Regions from separate parts of the Cytobacillus sp. FSL R7-0696 genome, predicted to be linked through region 1. Evidence: riboswitches for the same ligand, from Rfam matches in the RefSeq annotation. Region 1 holds a riboswitch; the other holds the start of a gene.
What was found. Region 1 has a riboswitch for FMN ahead of MKX29_RS17690 (ECF transporter S component). Riboswitches for the same ligand answer to the same signal wherever they lie in the genome.

Region 1 (11,059 bases):
TCATATATCCAACCAATGAAGAAACTTAATAAAACGACATTTATAAATAAAAACCATTGAAATAAATAACGATAATGGACAAGAGCAAAGATTAAACTAGTCACTATCAACCCAAAATGAGTTTGCAGCACACCTCTAAATAACACTTCCTCACTAAAGGCAATAATTAACGTAATTACTACGATATGGGCCGGTGATAGTGAGCTAAATATCCTTATATTTACCCCACCATCATTATAATAGGAGGGAGGTAGGACACGCATCCCTATTATATCAAGCATGACAATGACTAATCCTGATATTATACCAATCGCAATAGATGGTCCGTCCCATTGGAATAGCGCAAAAAAAGAATCCCATGAATGAAAGAGAAATAGGCCAATAACCAATGCAATGAAAAGTAATAACAATTGTGTTAAATATAAATGAAATCTTAATTCTTTATCAGATAACAAACGAATGGTTTCTTCATATTTACTCTTCATTTTTGGATGTCTCACTCAATAAAATGTCTTTTAAAATCTCTTCCCAATTTTCATATAAGGGTATTATCTCCAGCTCTTCAGTTTGCAGATCAGGGTAGTTGCTACCATTACACTGATCGCAGCAGTCTCCTATATTTATTGTCGGCAGTTCACCAAAATAGTGTAAGATTTTTTCTCGTCTACATGTGGAACTATGAATATATTGATAAACAGTCTGAATGGCTTCTAATTTAAGCTGGAATTGTTTGTTCATAATCACCTTTAGTTCATCTAAGGAGGTCGCCTCCTTATAATCAAGGATAGCATGACGATGAAAATCCTTTAATATTCGCATAGATGTTTCGCTAAGGTTGGCAATTACTGTAATATCCTCTTCGTATTTTTCTAACTCCCACCACCTTAGGGAATCTGTTAAAAAAAAACGTTTTAAATTTTCCATTTGACTATCATTAATTAGTTCTGATTCTACCAACTGCATCGGCAGCTGTTCATCAAAAGGTGCATATAACAGTAAAGCAAGACTAGGTTTGCCATCTCTCCCAGCTCTACCAATTTCCTGTAAATAAGATTCCATATTCATAGGCATATGAAAATGAATAACATAACGGATATTTTCTTTATTAATCCCCATGCCAAATGCACTTGTTGCACATATCACATCGAGTTGGTTATGAATGTATTGTTGCTGAATAAGTATTCTTTCTTCATGATTCAATCCGCCATGATAGATGCTCACTCTTTTTATGCCATTCTCTTTTAATGATTGTGCGCAAACTTCTGCCGTTTTTTTACTAGAAAAATAAATAATACCTGGACCGTGTAAGGCTCTTATCTTCTTAATTAACACATCTATTTTCTCTTGATAACTTTCTACTTTCTCAACATGTAATGAGATATTTGGTCGGTCAACTGAATATAGAATATCCATACTGTTTTGCATGTTTAAAGATTTTTTAATATCCTGTTTCACCTTATCAGTTGCCGTAGCCGTTAACGCCAATATAGGCGGATGCCCTAACTCTTTCATTACAGAGCCAATAGCTAAATAGTCCGGTCGGAAATCATGTCCCCATTGAGAAATACAATGCGCTTCATCGACAACAAGTAATGTAATATTAAGCTCACTTAATTTCTCCATGAACAATTTTGATTGCAGCATTTCAGGTGAAGTAAAAATAAACTTATACTGGTGCAAGTTTTTAAGTGCATACATTTTTTTTTGATAATTTAAAAAAGAATTAAATGCGATTGCTCGTTTTTCCCCAATCAATAGTAATTGGTCTACCTGATCCTGCATTAAGGAAAGAAGTGGAGAAATAATTAAAGTTGTGCCTGGGAGCATAAATGTTGGAAGTTGATAACATAAAGACTTCCCAGAACCAGTAGGGAGCATGGCTAACGTATGCTTACCGGCCACTACCGCTTTTATTGTTTCTTCTTGTCCATCTCTAAAAGACGTATAACCAAATTTTTCTCTCAGTAATTGTTTCATTATACGATCACCGCACTTTTTTGTTTAGCTAGTACAAGCCGTATCTGAAAATAGCTTGCTTCGGGAACTAATTGACGGATATATTTTAACTGCTTTATTCCGTTCGTTGAAGTTTTTATAATGTTTCTTTGTACTTCTGGTGGAACATATATATCTATATTAAATGACGAATCAACAATGGCCAATTCCACAATATGATCTTCAATTGTTCCTTGTTTTAATTTTCTTATTTTAATAATATCCTCAATATCGTATCCTTGATTTAAATAGATAGCTGTTTTTCTTGTTGATTGTGTTAGCTGTAACCACTCATTTTTCTCTTCTGTCTCTAATATTTGCTCGAGTAAAGGATAAGAGGTGTTATTTTCTTTTACTTCAGTTAATATCATGTGAATCACATTTATAAAGTGTAACTGATAGGTTAACACTGACATTTGCAACTGTTCGGCTGCCTGCTGTTGTGTTAAGCCAATTCGATTACTTCCTGTTAACCTTAGAATGAGAATAAGGGGGTCAATTTTTTTATTCGTTAAAATATGTTGTAACTCCTTAAACAGTTGTGTTGCCAACTCATGACGATTGATTCTATTCCTTTGAATAAAGTTTTTTAACCAATCAAGATGAGGTTTATTATTTTGAATAGGGAGATACCTCCCGTTATATGCGACTAGGTTAGAAATTACTTGAACCATAAGAGAAAGGCGCTCCCAAAAAAGTTTGTCCATCCGGTTATATGACCAGCCATTGAGATATCTAGGTATGATTGGTTCATCATACTCTTGGAGATACATATCCCCTTTTTCCGTCATTCGATAAGACCCCTCACCAAGACAAGTGACATAATTCTCCTCTAAAAGATCATCTAATATTTGATTAAATTCCTCTCTTGCCAAATGGGGTAACACATGAAAGTATCGCTTCAAGTGAAATAAATGAGCATCTTGTATTGTTTGAGAAGACTTTTTGCCATTAAGCAAATGTAAAATGGCATAAGCAGTTCTCTGATTCTCAATTGATTTTAGACAAAATAAGACCAATTTCTGAATAACGCTCACATTTCTCTCCCCTTTATTCATTGACTAATTAGTTTTTAGAATAGCATTTCCGTGGTGAATTTGCAGACTTTTTCGACATTATTTTAATTTTTTTTGTTGAATTTTATTGTATCATGAAACCGTTATATACGTGATAATATCAGTCAATTTTTCATCATGAACCAGATGAAAAGTCCCACCATAGACTATTCTAGATGGTAGATTTTTATTGAAATGTTTACAAGACAGATTTACAATAGAACATGTGGTAAGTGTTTCGGCAGATATTTTCGTGCTTTAACATGAAAAAGATTTTAAATAGGAGGTTATTCCATGGCGAAGTATACAATTGTTGACAAAGAAACATGTATTGCTTGTGGCGCATGTGGTGCGGCAGCTCCAGACATTTATGATTACGATGATGAGGGCATCGCATTTGTAACACTAGATGATAATGAAGGAATTGTTGAAATTCCTGATGTTCTTATAGAAGATATGATGGATGCATTTGAAGGCTGTCCAACTGACTCAATAAAAGTCGCAGACGATGCCTTTGATGGTGATCCGTTAAAATACGAATAGAACAAAAAGAAATCTAATGGTAAAAGAGAAAACGAGTAAATCCTAATTTAGGGATTTACTCGTTTTTTCTATGAGCTACAGGAATCACATACTCGTATACTCATTCGAATAAAGGTCGTTTCCCAATCAATTATCCAGTTGGAACTTAAATAGTAGTTATCGAAGAATGCAAATGAGTTCATTGGTGCTTTTACGAATGATGAAAAATGTTGGATAAAAGTGACAATTCTACTTAAGCGGCATAAAATTAATATTAAAAGGCATCTAACTTTTCAAAGTTAGATGCCTCCTTTATAAATTAAGCAATCGTATTTAGTGATCTTTGTTTATTAATCCAATTACTCATCTTAGCAAACACAAGCATAAATACCGATGCCATTAAAATTCCTTTAATAAAGTTAAAAGGTAGAATAAACATGACTGCAGTTGAACGCATTTCTGGTCCTGACATAGCGGGCATATTTAAAAACATTGTATAGGCAGGTAAAAAGACGAAATAATTAAGCAAACTCATGGATACAGCCATTACACTTGTGCCAACGATTAATCCTATTGTCATACCTTTTTTGGATTTCATCTTTGTATAAACATAATAGGTTGGCAAAATAAATAATAAACCTGCTACAAAGTTAGCAATATGACCAACAGGTACGCCAGTAGCACTTCCCGTCATAAAATAATCCAACACATTTTTAAACAATTCGACCAGTATTCCCGCAATCGGACCAAATATTAACGCAGCCACTAAAGCAGGAATATCACTAAAGTCAATCATCAAAAAGTTCGGAAACGGTGGTAATGGAAAGTTTAACAACATAAGAATATACGCGATACTACTCAACATACCGATTGCAACAAAAGCTTTGACATTTAACTTCTTCAATTTTCCTCTCTCCTTTTAGGCTATCTCTCCTATAGAAGAAAGGTTCAGCAAATAAGCGTCTTTGCATAACAAAACCCTCAAGTAAACTTGAGGGAGAATTGAACAAAGACATTCTTAATAAACGTTCTTGTAGTGTATACTTTGAACGTTAGCAGAACCTCCATCTTCTCCCATCCAGACTTTACTGTCGGCTTTGGATTCTCACCAAATCCTGCCCAATACAAACGCTTCGTGCTAATTGCACTCCACTTTTAGGCTCGCGGGCTTAAAGTATAAATACTTATCACCGCCGGTCGGGAATTTCACCCTGCCCCGAAGATAGACCATATTTATTTGACAACTTCATTATACTGAAAAATAATTCATTTGTGAAGCCTAAAATAGTAAATATCTCGAATTAAAAACATTCCTTTCATTATGCACATTTGTCTTCAGGAGATAAAATTTTCTTTGCACGAAGATCGTTTTATTTTACTACATTAAAGCGTTTCCATTTTAAACACAAACAATAAATCCAATTGACAGAATAATATTCGTCTTGTAAAATAATCAGATAATTAAGTAACCAACTTAGGAGGGTTCATACATGTATCAAATATTAGTGGCTGATGCCATTAGTGAAGAAGGCTTATACCCTTTACTTAACGACACAAATGCTGAAATTATTCAAAAGAAAACCGACGATCCCGAGGTTGATTTATCAACTATTGAGGCTTTGTTAGTACGAAGTGCCACGAAAGTAACGGATGAATTAATGGCGGAGATGCCAAAGTTAAAAATTATTGCAAGAGCAGGTGTGGGTGTCGATAATATTGATGTTCCAGCAGCAACTAAAAGAGGCATTATCGTTATAAATGCACCAGACGGAAACACAATTTCTACGGCAGAGCATACTTTTGCTATGATGGCCTCCCTTATGAGAAATATTCCTCAAGCATATAGCTCAGTTAAGAATTTGGAATGGAAAAGAAATCAGTATGTAGGTACTGAACTATTCGGTAAAAGTCTTGGTATTGTTGGTATGGGAAGAATCGGGAGTGAAATCGCCAAGCGAGCAAAAGTATTTGGCATGAGTGTGTTAGTATTCGATCCCTTTTTAACCAAAGAACGTGCAGCAAAACTCGGTGTAGAATCTAGTTCATTAGATGAAATACTGCAAAGATCTGATATTATTACGGTTCATACTCCACTTACACCCGAAACAAGAGGGATTATCAATGAAGAGTCATTGAAAAAAACAAAAAAAGGCGTTCGCTTACTCAACTGCGCCCGTGGTGGTATCATTGATGAGCAAGATTTAGCTAAATATGTGGCTAATGGACATGTCGGAGGAGTTGCATTAGACGTATTCGAAACTGAACCACCTGGTGAACACCCACTTTTAAAATATGATAATGTCATTGTAACTCCACATTTAGGTGCGTCAACAAAAGAAGCACAATTAAATGTAGCAACACAAGTCGCCAAAGAAGTTCGGACTTACTTTGAAGGAAATCCAGTATCTAATTCAATTAACTTACCAGCTATCTCCAAAGACATTTATGAAAAAATACAACCTTTTTACCAAATCTCTAAACAAATCGGAAATATTTTAACTCAATGTGTTAAAGAAGGGGTACATGAACTCTCTATTACTTACTCTGGTTCAGTGACAGATTTAGAAACTGCATACTTAACAAAAGCAATGCTGTCCGGTTTCTTCAAAGGTAGAATTGACGTTAACGTGAATGAGGTTAATGCATTACTCACTGCAAAAGAGCGTGGTATCACTGTTGGAGAAAAGATTTCCACCGATGCATTTGGCTATGACAACTGCATTTCGGTCACAGCAAAAGGAGAAGAAAATGCATTTACAGTTAGAGGAACCTTTATTGATCATTATGGGCCAAGAATTGTCTATTTAAACGGGTTTAATATTGACTTCTTACCAGAGGGTAACCTTCTTTATATTCAACATATGGACAGACCTGGTGTTATTGGCCACGTAGGTCAAGTCCTCGGCGATCACCATATTAATATTGCCACAATGCAAGTAGGGCGTAAACAAGCAGGTGGAGAAGCGATTATGGTTCTAGCTTTTGACAAACCACTAAGTGACAAAGAGCTTTCCTTATTGAACAACTTAGATGAGATTGTTTCTATTAATCCTATTATTTTATAATTCTTTTTTGTAGAGAGTGGCCCTCAGTCGACCACTCTTTTTTATATTTTGGATAAAAGTAAAAGTCATTCACAACACAAACAGTTTCCAATTAGAACCTGTTCATTTTATGAATGACTTTTTAAATTGAACACTAGTCATCATTATTCCTAGCCTAAAGGATATTCTTTACGTTCACCTTTTGAAAAAGTCATGATGGATGAATATCCAATTTCCTTTGCTAATGCAAGCGATTGATCAAAGTCTGCACCAACATGCTCGGGAAAATGAGCATCAGATGATAAAACGATTGGTATATTCTTCTCAAAACATTTTCGTAATAATCTTGGATCTGGATAAAGCTCACCCACAGGTTTTCTTAAACCTGCACTACTAATTTCCACGCATGTTTTTGATTGTGCTAAAGCATCAGTTGCTCTTTCGTATTGTTCTAATAGAAACTCTTCATCTTGTGGAACATACTTAAAAATCTTCACTAAGTCAATATGGCCGACAATATCAAATAGATTAGATTGAGCCAAAGTAACTATCTGATCATAATATTTACGATATACATCATAAAGATCGCGTCGTTCCCATTCGTTTTTGTATTCAGCTAAATCTATGCCAAAGTCACCTACCCAATGGACAGAGCCAATCACATAATCAAAATCATATGATTGAATGAATTTTTCCATTTCCTTATGCTTTCCAGGTGTATAATCCATTTCAATGGACATCTTTACATCTATTTCTTTATTCCATGCTTGGTGAAATAATGAAACATAATTCTTCATATCATAATATCGTCTTTCATTCACCCATTTATTTTGCAGAATATCTGCTGTTTGGTAAAAGTGATAAGCATGTTCAGAAATACCAAATGAACCAATATTTTTATTATTAGCCTCGTTTGTAAATTGTTCTAAATAGTCTAATGTAAGTGTACCGTTCTCTAAATGATTATGATAATCCGTTAACATTTTGCCTGCCTCCTCAATTGTATGTAACAATTATACGCCTTAAAAGAGGCATGGACAATGAGATTTAACTATTTTTTTAGAATAATCAATACTTAAATGGCGTCAAACTATTTTGATCGAAAAATAGATACGATTTTAAAAAAAATACAACCTTTTATTTATTTTCATATTAAATGTACGTGCTTTGTATGTATTCCTTTCCATTTAGGGAACCTGTAATATTTGATTAGGATATATGTTTTCTGTCCGCAATCCATTCTTATTTACCAATTCTGCTACCGTCACATTATACCTTTCACTAATCGACCATAATGTATCTCCTGTTTTCACTTCATACGTATCCATATGAGGTCCGTTCATTTTTCCTGAAACAAGCATCGTATCCTCATCGTGATTAAATACTAAAAAAGGATCAAGCGCATTCTCCTTAGAAAAGGTCCACTCGTTTGCGTGAACTTCAAAATGCAAATGTACACCTGAGGAATCACCGGTATTGCCCATTTCTCCTATTGTATCGCCTGCTGAAATCACTTCACCTTCCAATACTAAACGCTTTTTCAAATGAGCATAAATGGTTTCTGTATCGTTATTATGCTGTATAAACACAACATTACCATAGGTATCAGAGTAATATGATCTTGTAACTACTCCACTATCCACTGAGTGAACAGGTGTACCTATCTCAGCAGCAATATCAATCCCTTTATGATGTCCTCCTCTAGTTCCATATGTATCTGTGATGACCCCTTCTACTGGCCATACCCAATTTTTTGTTTTTTCTGGCCAAGAGTCTGCTAAAGCATTTTTTTCACTACTGAATATAAAAAAAAGAAAACATATACTTCCGAACATGAACAAACGGCCTACTTTATACTTCAAAACTTTGCCTCCTAATGCGTTCTATTATATAGACAAATTAATTACTTCTATGATTACGACAAATCCTGCCAAAAAACACATCCATTACTATGTACGAGTTTTTAAAAAATATGTATATAAAAATTAATTTTTCTTTTTTTAATGGCACCTTATTTTTAAATTATAGTTATGAGTATTTTACTTTTTTCAATATTACCTTTGTCAAAAGCGCAAAAAGTTGGTAATATTAGACTTTTACAGTCATAATTACCAACTCTTGATTCTTTCTTATGGTAAATCCCTTTTATTAGGTGCTACTGGCACTTGAATTTCTTTTTCTAAATCAAATCGACCAATTTGATCAATTTCGGTATTTTCCAACTTAACCTCATTATATTCAAATTCCTTGGCCGTTAATAGAATCGCTTCAATCGTATATAAAGTTTCCTCATCATTCTTTATATCGGCATCATCTTCAAAAGTAATTAATAATTGTTCATCGGAAACGACTTCCGTTTCAAAGTCTATGTCATTAGGTATAGAAGCTTTCAGGTTATAAGTTTCAATCCCTTTTTTCATTGCTGCAAAAGCATCTGTCACCGAGTTTATTTTTTCTCTAAACGGAACAAGGAAAGGCGTTGTCCATTCTTCGTTAGGATAGTAAAAATAGTAAGCAGATTTATTAGACGTATCAACTTGATCTATTTTTTCTGTAAAGCCTTCATTTCCCATCTCTACCCCTTGTTCACCATCTGTTAATAAATCGATTTTCTCTATATTAAAATCAGCCATCATATCCGTTAATATTTCTTTAATAGCTTCTGATTGACTGCTTGATGAAATATTTGTTGCAGCAGGAAAATCTACTGCTAGCACTTGATTTGATGTATCATAATGAAAGTCCGCATTAAATGGGTTTAGCTCCCCTAACCCCCATTCAGCTTCTTTTAAATCTGACATATGATTTATGAATAATTCCATTTTAGAAAGATCTGCTTCTTTATTTACCATCACACTAATCGGAATAAAATTTTGAACATTATGATCCGGTATAGAATATGTTAAAACTTCCTCTTGATCTTTAATATCTTCCGCATAGACTGCAGTTGGTTCAATTTGCTGTGTCACTGGTTGCTCATTATTATCATTGGCAGTGGTATCTTCTGACTGGTCATTTTGAGCATAAATATCCCCCGTCTGATCTATATCTTCTTGCGGATCTACCTCTTCATCCTTTACTATATCTTCTGTATTTCCTTGCGTATGATTACTCTCATCATTTGTTATCTCATCGTTTTCTTCCTTTTGTTGAGTCGCATTCGATGCCAATTGATTCTCTTGCTCGCTATCATCTATATTACTTCCGGCTGAATCTTGAAAATTAATCATGGTCGGAACGAGAATACATAACAGTAAAACAGCAACTGCAGAGGCTACAGATGGGGTTAACCACCTTTTTCTTTTCTTCTGCTCTTTATATATCATCATTTGTTGATACATATCTTGCTTACTTATGTGGTTGGTGATTTTAGGAAGTTGTTTCAATAGTTCTTCGATGTGATCATCTTTCCAATCTTGTTTTTTCACTATTTAACCCCTCCTTTTCCCACATGTCAGACATGTTTTTCTTCAGAGCCTTTAATGCTCTGTGTTGCGTAGTTTTCACTTTACTTTCCGTCCAGCCTAGAGTTGCTGCCGTCTCAGCAATGGATAATTCTTGAATATATCTCATTATAATAACCGTTCGCTGGTCTACTGAACACTTTTCCATGCACCGATAAATCATTTGGATTTCCTGACTCTGCATAACTACTTCCTCTGGCATAGGGTGCTCATCTTTAATCTGTTGCTTTGACCAATCAAATTTTTCAATTATTTTTTGTTTCCAGCCTTTTTGTTTTCTAAATGAATCAATGGCCACATTCCTTGCAATTGAGAATAACCATGTTTTTTCACTACTCTTGCCTTCGAATTTATCATATGACTTCAAAACTCTTATATATACTTCTTGCATAAGATCTTCTGCCAGCTCTCGATCTCTCACCATATAAAATAAGAATTGAAATACATCCTGATGGTATTTTGTATATAATTCATCGAAAACGGAGTCCAATAACTTCCCCTCCCCGTTCATAAATAATAGTCGTTATTAGAATTAAAAAAGTTACACTCTAACTATAGTATTAATGAAATTAAAATGGAAGGGTTTCTTGAGGAAATCTCTTCTTGCTTATTTCGCTTCTGTTTGCCTTTTAGAATCAAGCTGTTTTCTGACATGAATGGTTTGCCATATACAATCTATTTTCTGAATCATCACATATCTAGCTCTTTTATCCTTGTTAGAGAAAGGATTCAAACGATGGCTTTTTGTTAACCCCATGTGGTATTGACATCATACGTATAAAGGAAAACAAAAAACCGAACACGCACTCTCATTTAGGAGTTTCATGTCCGGTTTTTTTGAATTGCAGTTACTTTTTTTCTTTTTATGATTGGAATGTTCCTTATGAATCAAGAGAATTCGTCAAGAACAGCGCTGATCATTCATGACTTTTCGGAAGAAAGATGGAAAATGTCGTACCATGTCCAATTTTACTCTGAA
Region 2 (11,059 bases), 240 kb from region 1:
GCGAAACAGTTATTCGAAGCATATGCAAATGATACTGAGGCAACGGAACTACTGAAAAAAAAGCTTGTCATTACAAAAGGAAATGAAGGCGCCGCTTTCTTTAAAAACGGGGAACTTATGACCATTCCTGCTATTAAGGTAAAGGCGGTTGATACGACTGGTGCAGGAGATACTTTTAATGGCGCTTTAGCGGTTGCCCTTGATGATGGCTTAACAATAGAACAGGCAATTACGTTCGCGATAAAGGCCGCAGGTTTATCTGTAACGAAAATGGGTGCACAAGTAGGGATGCCGACAAAAGCCGAAATTGAAAAAATGGAAGTGAATCATCATGAAGAAACAAGGAATGCTGAATAGTGATATAGCAAAAGTCATCAGTGATATGGGACATACAGATACAATTGTTATTGCTGATTGTGGACTACCTATCCCAGATGGTGTGAAAAAAATTGACCTAGCTCTAAAGCTAGGGACACCTTCCTTTTTAGACGTCTTAAATGAGCTTGAAAAAGAACTAATGATAGAGAGTGTCACATTAGCAACTGAAATTAAAACAGATAATGAACCGTTATTTTTAGCAATTAAAGACAAGTTCTCTGATTGTAGCTATGTCTCGCATGAAACATTTAAGAAAAAAACGGAAAAAGCAAAGGCGATTATACGAACTGGAGAAGCTTCCCCTTACGCTAACATCATTTTAACGTCAGGAGTGATATTTTAATGAAGCAATCATCAATAATAGAAATGAAGAATATTCATAAATCCTTCTATTCGGTGGAAGTACTCAAAGGCGTTGATTTTGACTTGAGAGCTGGCGAGATCCATGCGCTTATGGGTGAGAATGGGGCAGGGAAATCGACCTTAATTAAAATCCTTACAGGCATCCATGAAAGCAATCAAGGTGAGATTTATTATAAAGGGAATAAGGCCGTATTTTCTTCACCGAAAGATGCAGAAAAAAATGGCATTGCTGTCATTCATCAAGAGTTAAATATTATTCCTTATTTAACAGTGGCTGAAAATATGTTCTTAGGTAAAGAATTAAGTACTTTCGGTTTATTAAAGACGAGAGAGATGAATGTAAAAGCAGAAAAGCATTTAAAGCGCTTAGGCATTGAAATGGATGTAAAACAGCCTGCTGGAGAACTTTCCGTTGGACAACAACAAATGATTGAAATTGCAAGAGCAATCGCTGCCAATTCTGAAGTTCTTATCATGGATGAACCAACAGCCGCTTTAACAGATAGAGAGATTGATACATTATTTTCCGTTATTGATCAATTGCGAAAAGAGAATGTGGCAATCATTTATATATCTCATCGCATGGAAGAGATTTTTAAAATGTGTGACCGTATTACGGTTTTACGAGATGGTCAATCAATAGGAACGAAATATACCACAGACACCTCATTCGATGAAATCGTGAAAATGATGGTTGGTAGAGAAATTGGTGAGCGTTACCCGGCTCGGACGGCAACAATTGGTGATGTTTTTTTCAAAGTCGAGAACTTAAGTGTGAAAGATCATTTTTCTAATATTTCATTTGATGTTAGAAAAGGTGAGATACTTGGCGTCGCCGGTTTAATGGGAGCTGGAAGAACGGAGATCATGGAAGCGATTTTTGGGTCACGAAAGAAATCGTCTGGGAAAATATTTTTGAATGGTCAAGAACTACACATTCGTGCACCAAAACAAGCCATTGCTGCCGGTATCGGTTTCATTACAGAAGACCGTAAAGATGAAGGTCTTATACTTGGATTAAGTGTAAGGGAGAATTTAGCCGTTCCTAATTTAAAAGCGCTTTCGCAAAGTGCCATTATGTCTACTAAAAAGGAAAAAGCTTTCTCCAAAGAAATGATAGACAAGTTAAAAATTAAAACAGCTGGTCCAGAACAAGAAGTTAAGAATTTAAGTGGTGGGAACCAACAAAAAGTGGTCTTTGGAAAATGGCTCGGAATCGATCCAACACTGTTAATTTTGGACGAACCTACACGTGGTGTGGATGTAGGAGCAAAAAAAGAGATATATACGATCATGAATGAAGAAACAATGAAGGGCCATTCCATTATTATGGTCTCATCTGAGTTACCAGAGATACTAGGCATGTCTGATCGTATTATGGTGATTCATGAAGGGAAAGTAGCCGCCATTCTGGAAAAAACAGATGCGACTCAAGAAAAAATTATGGAAGCAGCAACAGGAGGGAACAAAGCATGAACAAAATTAGTAAAGGCATCGGCTCCATACAAAAGCTAGGACCGGTTTTAGGCTTACTGCTCATCATTATTATTTTATCGGTTATGAGTCCAAGCTTTACAACAGCTGACAATATACTGAACGTATTAAGACAAGTTTCAATCAATGCTTTAATTGCGTTTGGAATGACATTTGTTATCTTGACAGGGGGAATCGACTTATCTGTCGGTTCGATTTTAGCGTTATCTTCCGCACTTACTGCAGGTATGTTAGCTAGTGGTATGGATCCGGTAATTGCGGTTCTTCTCGGTTTATTAGCAGGTGCTTTAATGGGACTTGTCAACGGCGTAATTATTGCAAAAGGTAAAGTCGCTCCTTTTATTGCAACATTAGCGACAATGACAATTTTCAGAGGGTTGACACTTGTTTATACAGAAGGTCGACCAATAACTGGTCTATCTGATGCTTTTAGCTTTCAAATGATTGGTAAAGGTTATTTTCTCGGCGTACCATTTCCTGTTGTTACGATGCTGTTAGCTTATTTATTTTTATACTTCTTGCTAAAGAAAACAACTTTTGGTCGCGGTGTTTATGCGATTGGTGGGAATGAAGAAGCCGCTAAGCTCTCTGGTTTAAAAGTGGATCGCTTGAAAATGGGTGTTTATGCAATTTCAGGATTATTTGCTGCTGTTGCAGGAATTACGTTAACTTCTCGTCTTGACTCTGCACAGCCAACTGCTGGTACAAGCTACGAATTAGATGCCATTGCGGCAGTTGTACTTGGTGGGACAAGTCTTTCAGGCGGACGCGGATGGATCTTTGGTACATTAATTGGTGCTTTGATTATTGGTGTACTTAATAATGGTTTGAATTTATTAAATGTATCATCTTTCTACCAACAAGTGGTGAAGGGCGGCGTCATTCTATTAGCTGTACTAATTGATAGAAAGAAAGCTGCTTAACATATATGATTTGCAAACCTATGAAGGAGGAATACTCAAATGAAAAAAATATGGAAGCTTCTTACTTTGGTTTTAGTAGTCGCTTTATTAGGTGCATGTTCATTAAATAATGGGGCTGATGATAATGAAGCAACTGATAATGATGAAAAAGCATCAGGAGAAAAAACAATTGGTTTATCGATTTCTACATTAAATAATCCTTTCTTTGTTACATTACGTGATAGTGCAGAGGCGAAGGCAAAAGAGCTTGGTTATGCGATTAAAACAGTAGATGCACAAGACGACCCAGCAACACAAGTAAGTGATATTGAGGATTTAATTCAACAAGGTGTTGACTTATTAATTATTAATCCAGCTGATTCAGCAGCGGTTGCTTCTGCCATTACATCAGCTAATAATGCAGATATCCCGGTTATTACTGTTGATAGAAGTGCAGAAGGTGGCGAAGTTGTCGCTCACGTAGCTTCTGATAATGCAGAAGGCGGTAAAATGGCAGGAGAATTCATCATCGAAAAACTTGGTGATGAAGGAAAAGTGGTAGAACTTGAAGGAATCCCTGGTTCATCGGCAGCACGTGAAAGAGGTGCAGGTTTTAACGAAGCAATTGAAGCATCTGACAATGTGGAAGTAGCAACAAAACAATCTGCGAATTTTGATCGTGCAGAAGGCTTAACAGTAATGGAAAACATCATCCAAAGCAATAAAGATGTCCAAGCTGTATTTGCTCATAATGATGAAATGGCACTTGGTGCTTATCAAGCACTAACGGCTGCTGGTCTAAAAGATGTCATTGTTGTCGGGTTCGACGCAACAGATGATGCCATCGCTGCAGTTGAAGGTGGCGATATGGCAGCAACAGTCGCTCAAAAACCAGACAGAATGGGCGAGCAAGCTGTAGAAACAGCCAAAAAAGTACTCGATGGTGAAACGGTGGAAGAATTTATTCCTGTTGAGTTAGAGTTAATTAAATAAGGAAAATGATTGAATGAAGCACGTGTCGATTCTGCTTAAAGGTGGAATGAGCACGTGCTTTTTTATTTTCTAAGTGAACGCAGGTTATGGAAAGAAGTGTGAAAGAAATATATAAGCGGTTAGTAAGAAATGAGTGTATAATTATGGTAATCATTATATTTTGTGAAGAAGCGAGTGGTAGAATGATCCCTGCAAATACTTTCGGTGTTGATATGACGAACGCCGCAACGCCTTATTTTCAAGTAGTGAAAGACAATCGAATTCGGTTCGGTTTAGAGACATTCAGGCAACATCCAGGTTTAGCGAAAAGCTTATTTCATCATCTATTTCCTATAGAGGAAAAGTTAGATATGACGTTTATTTCTGGTTATCAAGATATTGATAGCACAAGGGTAAGGAGAGAAAAGTTAAACTTACGGCGGTTTTTTAAAATAAATAATTGGTCTAATGAAGTAGTTTGGCAAGAAGAAATGAGCAGTTATTTTGTCTTTTTAACAGTAAAGAACGTGAAATCATCTGCGTTTTTTCGCTATACCCTTAAAATGATTGATGGTCACACGTCACTCTATATTTGTTTTGTGCATCGCGATTGTTTATTTTATATTAGTTCTGATGTACTGGATATTGTTGCAAATGCGCATACGATAAGGAGATTAAAAGATCTATTCCCTGAAATGTATGATACTTTCTACGAAGATGAGTAATCTTCTGTAAGACGGATTAGCAAATAGTGTTACCGTCATTAAGAAATTACTGAAAAAACGGTTATATGTAATTCGATGTCCAACCATTAAAGGATAGGAGAAAAATGATGAATATAAACAGGAAAGATTTACTTAATGCTGCATGGATTATTGGAATTTGCTTTATACTGGGATCGTGTACTATTGCTGGTGCGATTGAGAGTCTACTAGATAATAGTTTAGTGAATGATGGTCATTATGAACAACAAAGATTCAATGACAATTTTGAAAGGTATATTGAAATACTCGAAAACAAAGGGGAATAAAAGATCAAAAAGAAGAAGTTTGACTGAAATACCGCCGGTAGATTGTGTGCTTTCCACAGGTAATAGAAAAAAGTAAAAGAGGTGATAAGATGTCTAGCGATCTAAATAGAATAAATACTTTGTTTGCCGAAAAAGCAGAATACTGGGATTTAGATGATTTACAGATTGATTATATAAATGAAACCATAACATTAAAATTACTTAGTTGTCATAAACAACAGATTAAGAGAACTTACATCTTCATAAAGGAAGTGATGTCGTTCTTTGTTTATCAAGAGGCTAATGTAGGAACAATACGCTTAAATGACCGTAATTTTACTGATGCGAATTTATTAACCGAAATTAGTTATCACAAGAATGGTTTTGGTCATATAAAAATTGAAAGCTTAGAATCAGATTTGAAAGAAATCGAGAAATTACATGCTAAAACTAATTTTTATTTTCAAGTAAATAATAAGGACTCTTTTTTTATTGAAGCCAATAGTGTGCAAATCAATGATGAACGGTTTGTAAACCTTCTTGCAGATAGTAGAACACTGAAATATTGTGAATGAAGCAAACTTTATGGAGTGTGATGAATTTACAATAGAAAGAATTGGAGCTATTTTCAGATAAAAATACTGTCAGCAATATTAATAGCGCTATTAGCTTTATGCGTAATGTTAATATTGTTAAAACGGTAAGATGAAAAAGCGTTTCTTTCGTTCTAGTTTTATTTCCTCATCAAATTCCTTATTTTCGTATGTCCATTTAATTTGTAAAGAGTAATTCGCATCCAACGGGGCGCCTTCGATACTGACAAATTCAATAACATCTCCCTGAGGAAAATCACTTAGCTTATCGAATAAAGTGACCGCTTCCTTTCAGGTTTAATCCCTCCTAACCAAATGGCCTCTCCTTTCCACATCCCTTTTAGGGTTAGGAAAATGATAAGGTCTATATTCCGCTATCTAAGTTCCATTCAAAGCTCTTTCCTTTTTTACAACTGGTTGCTTATAAGAATAAATCACCCAAGACACTAAGAATTAAAGGAAAGATGAAAATAATAATTAATTTTCTATTTAGATGGACCTCCTTTTATAGTTGGATTTTGTGATTGTTTGTTATCTGTATGTCTTGATGAATAGTTATTTACAAAAGGGTACCTTCTATTATGTGTAATTTAATGGAATAATGTATTTAACTGTATATTATATTAAGTATAGTTGAATAGACATCTATAAGGTGTAAAGAAAAAAATTAAGGTAGGGTTTTGAAATATAATATTAGATATTTAACTAATATCCTTTTTCTGGCTCGTATGTTAGGGAGATGGTTTATTTTAGTTTTCTTTATGTATAATCTCCTATTTAACATTCTTTCTATTGATTAATTACTTATTTACATTTATCCTATATTTAGATACTTTAATAAGAGCAGGAGAATCTTTATTTATTTAAAAGTAATAGATACTGTTTGTTCTTTATAGTATCAACAATTTAATAGAATATCCTTCGGGGCAGGGTGAAATTCCCAACCGGCGGTGATGAGGGTGACCTCTTAGTCCGTGACCCGGGCTCAGGAATGAGAACGGTGGATTTGGTGCAATTCCAAAGCCGACAGTATAGTCTGGATGGGAGAAGGATGCGTGTGTGTAAAAACGTTCAAAAACAGTTGATTTTGACGTTTATTTGGCCATGATTACTTTTCCCGTATACGTATTCGTATACGGGTTTATTTATTCATGAGTATTTTAAAAAGGGTGGTGATGATATGGGATAACGATAAGTGTGAGTCCAACTCTTTTTGTAATTTTCAACAAACTCTCCCGATACCGCGTATTTGCCCCGAGCGGAAAATTCCAACTTTTACTTAAACGAATAAATCTTATGCAGAGAGGTTGATCATTCTGTTTACAGGTATTATCGAAGAAATCGGTACTGTACAAAGAACGATTCATCGTGGATCTACTATCCAATTAGTGTTCAATGCTACAAAGATTATGGATGATATCCATATCGGTGATAGCATCGCTGTAAACGGTGTTTGTTTAACAGTGACCGAATTCCAACAAAGAAGTTTTACAGCAGATGTGATGCCAGAAACTTTTCATGCAACATCGCTTTCCTCTTTAAAAGTAGGAAGCAATGTGAATTTAGAAAGGGCGATGTTAGCAGGTGGAAGATTTGGCGGCCATTATGTAAGTGGTCATGTGGATGAAACGAGAAAAATTCTAAAAAAACAAAGACAAGAAAATGCGATTTATCTTTCAATTTCACTATCCGAGCAGTATCAGCATTTAATTCTACCTAAAGGATCTGTTGCTATTGATGGCACTTCATTAACAGTGATGGAGGTAGGGGATGGTTATTTTACGATTGCGTTAATTCCTCATACAGCTGAAGAAACGGTGATTAGTGAAAAAAAGCCAAATGATACTGTCAATATCGAATATGATTTATTTGCTAAATATGTATTTGCCTTTTCAGACACATCGAAACGTGAAAGAAATTTAGAACAGTTATTAGAAAATAATGGATTCTTAAGTTAGGAGGAAATATATGAGTCACTCAATTGAAGAAGCGATTGCTGACTTGAAAATGGGAAAAGTGATTATCGTTTGTGATGATGAGAATCGTGAGAATGAGGGCGATTTTATCGCTGTTGCCGAGTATGCTTCAGCTGAAACAATCAATTTTATGGCGACAGTGGGAAGAGGGCTTATTTGCGTGCCGATTGAGCAGTCAATCGCCAAAAAATTAGACTTGCATCCGATGGTAACTAATAATACAGACAGCCATCAAACTGCTTTTACAGTAAGTATTGATTATAAAGAGACAACGACTGGTATAAGCGCATTTGAACGGTTTTTAACCGTAGAAAAAATGTTAGACGACAAAACACAAGCATCAGATTTTAATCGTCCAGGTCATATTTTCCCCCTTATAGCGAAGGATGGTGGCGTCCTTGAGCGTTCAGGCCATACAGAAGCGGCGGTAGATTTAGCGAAATTGGCTGAGGCAAGTCCGGTCGGGATTATATGCGAGATTATGAAAGAAAATGGTGAAATGGCTAGAGTAGCAGAGTTAGAGAAAGTAGCAGAAAAATATGATTTGAAGATGATTACGATTGAACAATTAATATCTTATAAGCAATCACAATTATTATTAAACTAATCTAATTTAGGAGTGAAGTAGAATGAATACAATACTAGAAGGACATTTAATTGGAACGGGAATGAAAGTAGCCGTTGTTGTATCACGGTTCAATGAGTTTATTACAAAAAAATTATTAGATGGTGCATTAGATAGCTTCAAGCGTCACGATGTGGCTGAAGAGGATATTACGGTAGCGTGGGTACCAGGTGCATTTGAAATTCCCTTAGCGGCGAAAAAACTTGCGGAAAGTGGCAAATACGATGCGGTTGTTGCCCTTGGAACAGTCATTAGAGGGGCAACACCACATTTTGATTATGTGAATGCAGAGGTAGCCAAAGGAGTGGCAGCGACTTCATTACAAACGGGCATTCCAGTAATTTTTGGTGTGTTAACAACTGATTCTATTGAACAAGCGGTTGAGAGAGCGGGTACAAAAGCAGGTAACAAAGGCTGGGATGCAGCTGTTAATGCGATTGAAATGAGTAATTTTAATAAACATTTTCGTTAAAAATTAATTTTCTTTGCTCCCTCTTTCTTTTTCTCGTTATAATAATATTACGTTTATATTCACATGAACAATGGTAAAAACATGTATAGAAGATAAATGAAGAGCCTAAAAGAGAAAGAGGGTTTATGATGAAATTAGAATTAATTAAATGTCACGGTTCGGGAAATGACTTTTTTATTATTGATGAAATGGAGCAGTCCTTTGGCTGGAGTGATGAAGAACGAGCGAATTTAACGATTAGTCTTTGTAATCGTGGCAGTGAGCTCGGTGCGGATGGGATTTTATTTATATTAGCCAGTGAAGTTGCTGATGCAAAAATGCGCGTATTTAATGCAGATGGTTCAGAAGCTTCCATGTGTGGTAACGGTCTTCGTTGTGTCGCGAGGTATGTTTGTGAGAAATTGAAAATCAATGAGGCGACAATTGATACGATGAAAGTAACCCTTCATGTTAGTAAAGAAAGCGATATTTATAAAGATATCCCTACTTACAAGGTAGAAATTTCACCAGTATCATTTGATGTTGCTACTTTACCACTTCACATCAATCAGCACCAATTAGTCAATGAAAAGATGGAAGACCTTTCAGAAGATATCGCTTTTACTGCTCTTTCTGTACCTAATCCCCATCTTGTTGCTATTGTCGAAAAAGAACAGATGCAATCAGATATTCAAGAAGAAATAAGTTTGTATGTCAACGGAGAAAATGATTACTTTCCTGATGGTGTAAATGTGAGTTTCGTCAAACCACTTCCAGAAGGTGGGGTTTTTGTTCGTACGTATGAAAGAGGTGTGGGCTTTACGAATGCATGTGGGACAGCGATGTCGGCTTCAAGTTTAGTCACATGTCTGCAAAGGATCAATACCTATGAGCAGCCGATTGAAGTTTATAACAACGGTGGTAAGGTCCGTTGCGTTGTTCATAAGCAAAATGATACCTTTACAATCGACCTTATTGGTAATGCCAGCTATGTCTATCAATGTACAATTGAAGTAGATATAAATCACCCAGGGACATTTACCGTCGATAATAGCGAAGAATATATTGAAGAAATGATGCAATATGCGAAGTTGCAACAAGAGGCTTCTGCCTTTTTAACTAAGCAATTAAATGCTTAAGAAAGAAAATGGGTTTTGGACCGAAACGACACTTATGAGTAAATAGTGTGAACAGCCCCCTGTCAAGTAGACAGTGGAAATAATAAAAAGTTACCTAAGCGGCTATAGCTCTATATTCCATAGGGCTATAGCCGTTTAGTCGTTTTTGGTATCGATTATGATTATAGAAGTGAATATACTCCGTTATGGCATTGGAAAGTTCCTCATAGGTCATAAATTTATGTAAATAATATTTCTCACATTTCAGTGTTCCCCAAAAGGATTCCATAGGTCCATTATCGATACATCGCCCAACGCGAGACATACTATGAGTCATTTTTAACTTTTTTATCCTACTTTTAAATCCATAGGAGGTGTATTGATAACCACGGTCGCTATGAATGAGAGGCTCCTTTCCCTTTAAATGCTTTGTCGCCAGGTCAAGTGTATCGAACACCAGTTCATTGTTATTAGAATGCCCGAGAACATAACTAATAATAGAACCATCATAGAGATCACGAATGGCACTTAAATAAGCTTTTTGGGAGGAACCATATTTAAATTCTGTGACATCCGTGACCCATTTTTCATTCGGCTTATTAGCTGTAAACTCACGATTTAATATATTTTCCGTGACATATTGGGGGATAGAACGTTTATATCGTTTTTTCTTCACTCGAATCACCGAGCGTAATTGAGCCACTTTCATTAATCGATAGATTCTCTTATGATTCAGTGGCTTATTAAATTTTCTATTCAAATGAAGAGTCATTTGGCGATAGCCGAAAATCCCCTTCATTTGTATATGGAGGATTTTCATCTCTTTCATAATAGCTTCATTCAGAATCTCTTGGGAAGTCGGTTGACGTCTTAGCCATTTATAATAAGCGCTCCGAGTGACGCCCGCGATATCACACAGAAGAACTATGCTTAGATTCTCTTTCTTATGTAGTTCCTGTATGGCGACATACTTATCTTTAAATCGAATCCTGCTTATTTCCGCCTCCTTTCGAGTTCCTCCAACTTTTTTAAGAATAAGTTCTCTGCACGTAATCGTTCATTTTCTTGTGCTAGCTTTTTCATTTCGAGTTTCATTTTTTCTTCTGGTGTTAACTCAATTTCTGTTTTATTCCTCCCTCGTTTGTCTTGAAGACCTTCCTCTCCACTTTCTTCATATT

Region 2: it holds a riboswitch for FMN, as region 1 does, so the genes downstream of both, ribE (riboflavin synthase) here and MKX29_RS17690 (ECF transporter S component) in region 1, are expected to answer to the same signal.

What each region holds. Positions count from the first base shown of each region.
Region 1 is NZ_JBBOWA010000001.1:3,412,172-3,423,230, reverse strand. It holds gene MKX29_RS17710 (CPBP family intramembrane glutamic endopeptidase) at 1-485, opposite strand, end outside; gene MKX29_RS17705 (RecQ family ATP-dependent DNA helicase) at 475-1,977, opposite strand; gene MKX29_RS17700 (helix-turn-helix domain-containing protein) at 1,977-3,032, opposite strand; gene MKX29_RS17695 (ferredoxin) at 3,345-3,593, shown strand; gene MKX29_RS17690 (ECF transporter S component) at 3,892-4,476, opposite strand; FMN riboswitch at 4,635-4,800, opposite strand; gene serA (phosphoglycerate dehydrogenase) at 5,063-6,637, shown strand; gene MKX29_RS17680 (histidinol-phosphatase) at 6,787-7,599, opposite strand; gene MKX29_RS17675 (peptidoglycan DD-metalloendopeptidase family protein) at 7,804-8,451, opposite strand; gene MKX29_RS17670 (hypothetical protein) at 8,746-10,044, opposite strand; gene sigX (RNA polymerase sigma factor SigX) at 10,019-10,570, opposite strand; gene MKX29_RS17660 (hypothetical protein) at 10,688-10,837, opposite strand; gene MKX29_RS17655 (ATP-binding protein) at 10,998-11,059, opposite strand, start outside.
Region 2 is NZ_JBBOWA010000001.1:3,650,126-3,661,184, forward strand. It holds gene rbsK (ribokinase) at 1-357, shown strand, start outside; gene rbsD (D-ribose pyranase) at 332-721, shown strand; gene MKX29_RS18870 (sugar ABC transporter ATP-binding protein) at 721-2,217, shown strand; gene MKX29_RS18875 (ABC transporter permease subunit) at 2,214-3,158, shown strand; gene rbsB (ribose ABC transporter substrate-binding protein RbsB) at 3,198-4,130, shown strand; gene MKX29_RS18885 (hypothetical protein) at 4,274-4,834, shown strand; gene MKX29_RS18890 (hypothetical protein) at 4,942-5,139, shown strand; gene MKX29_RS18895 (YxiG family protein) at 5,229-5,693, shown strand; FMN riboswitch at 6,625-6,767, shown strand; gene ribE (riboflavin synthase) at 7,028-7,669, shown strand; partial or broken gene ribB (3,4-dihydroxy-2-butanone-4-phosphate synthase) at 7,680-8,270, shown strand; gene ribH (6,7-dimethyl-8-ribityllumazine synthase) at 8,317-8,784, shown strand; gene dapF (diaminopimelate epimerase) at 8,913-9,902, shown strand; one part of gene MKX29_RS18920 (IS3 family transposase) at 9,997-10,901, opposite strand; one part of gene MKX29_RS18920 (IS3 family transposase) at 10,901-11,059, opposite strand, start outside.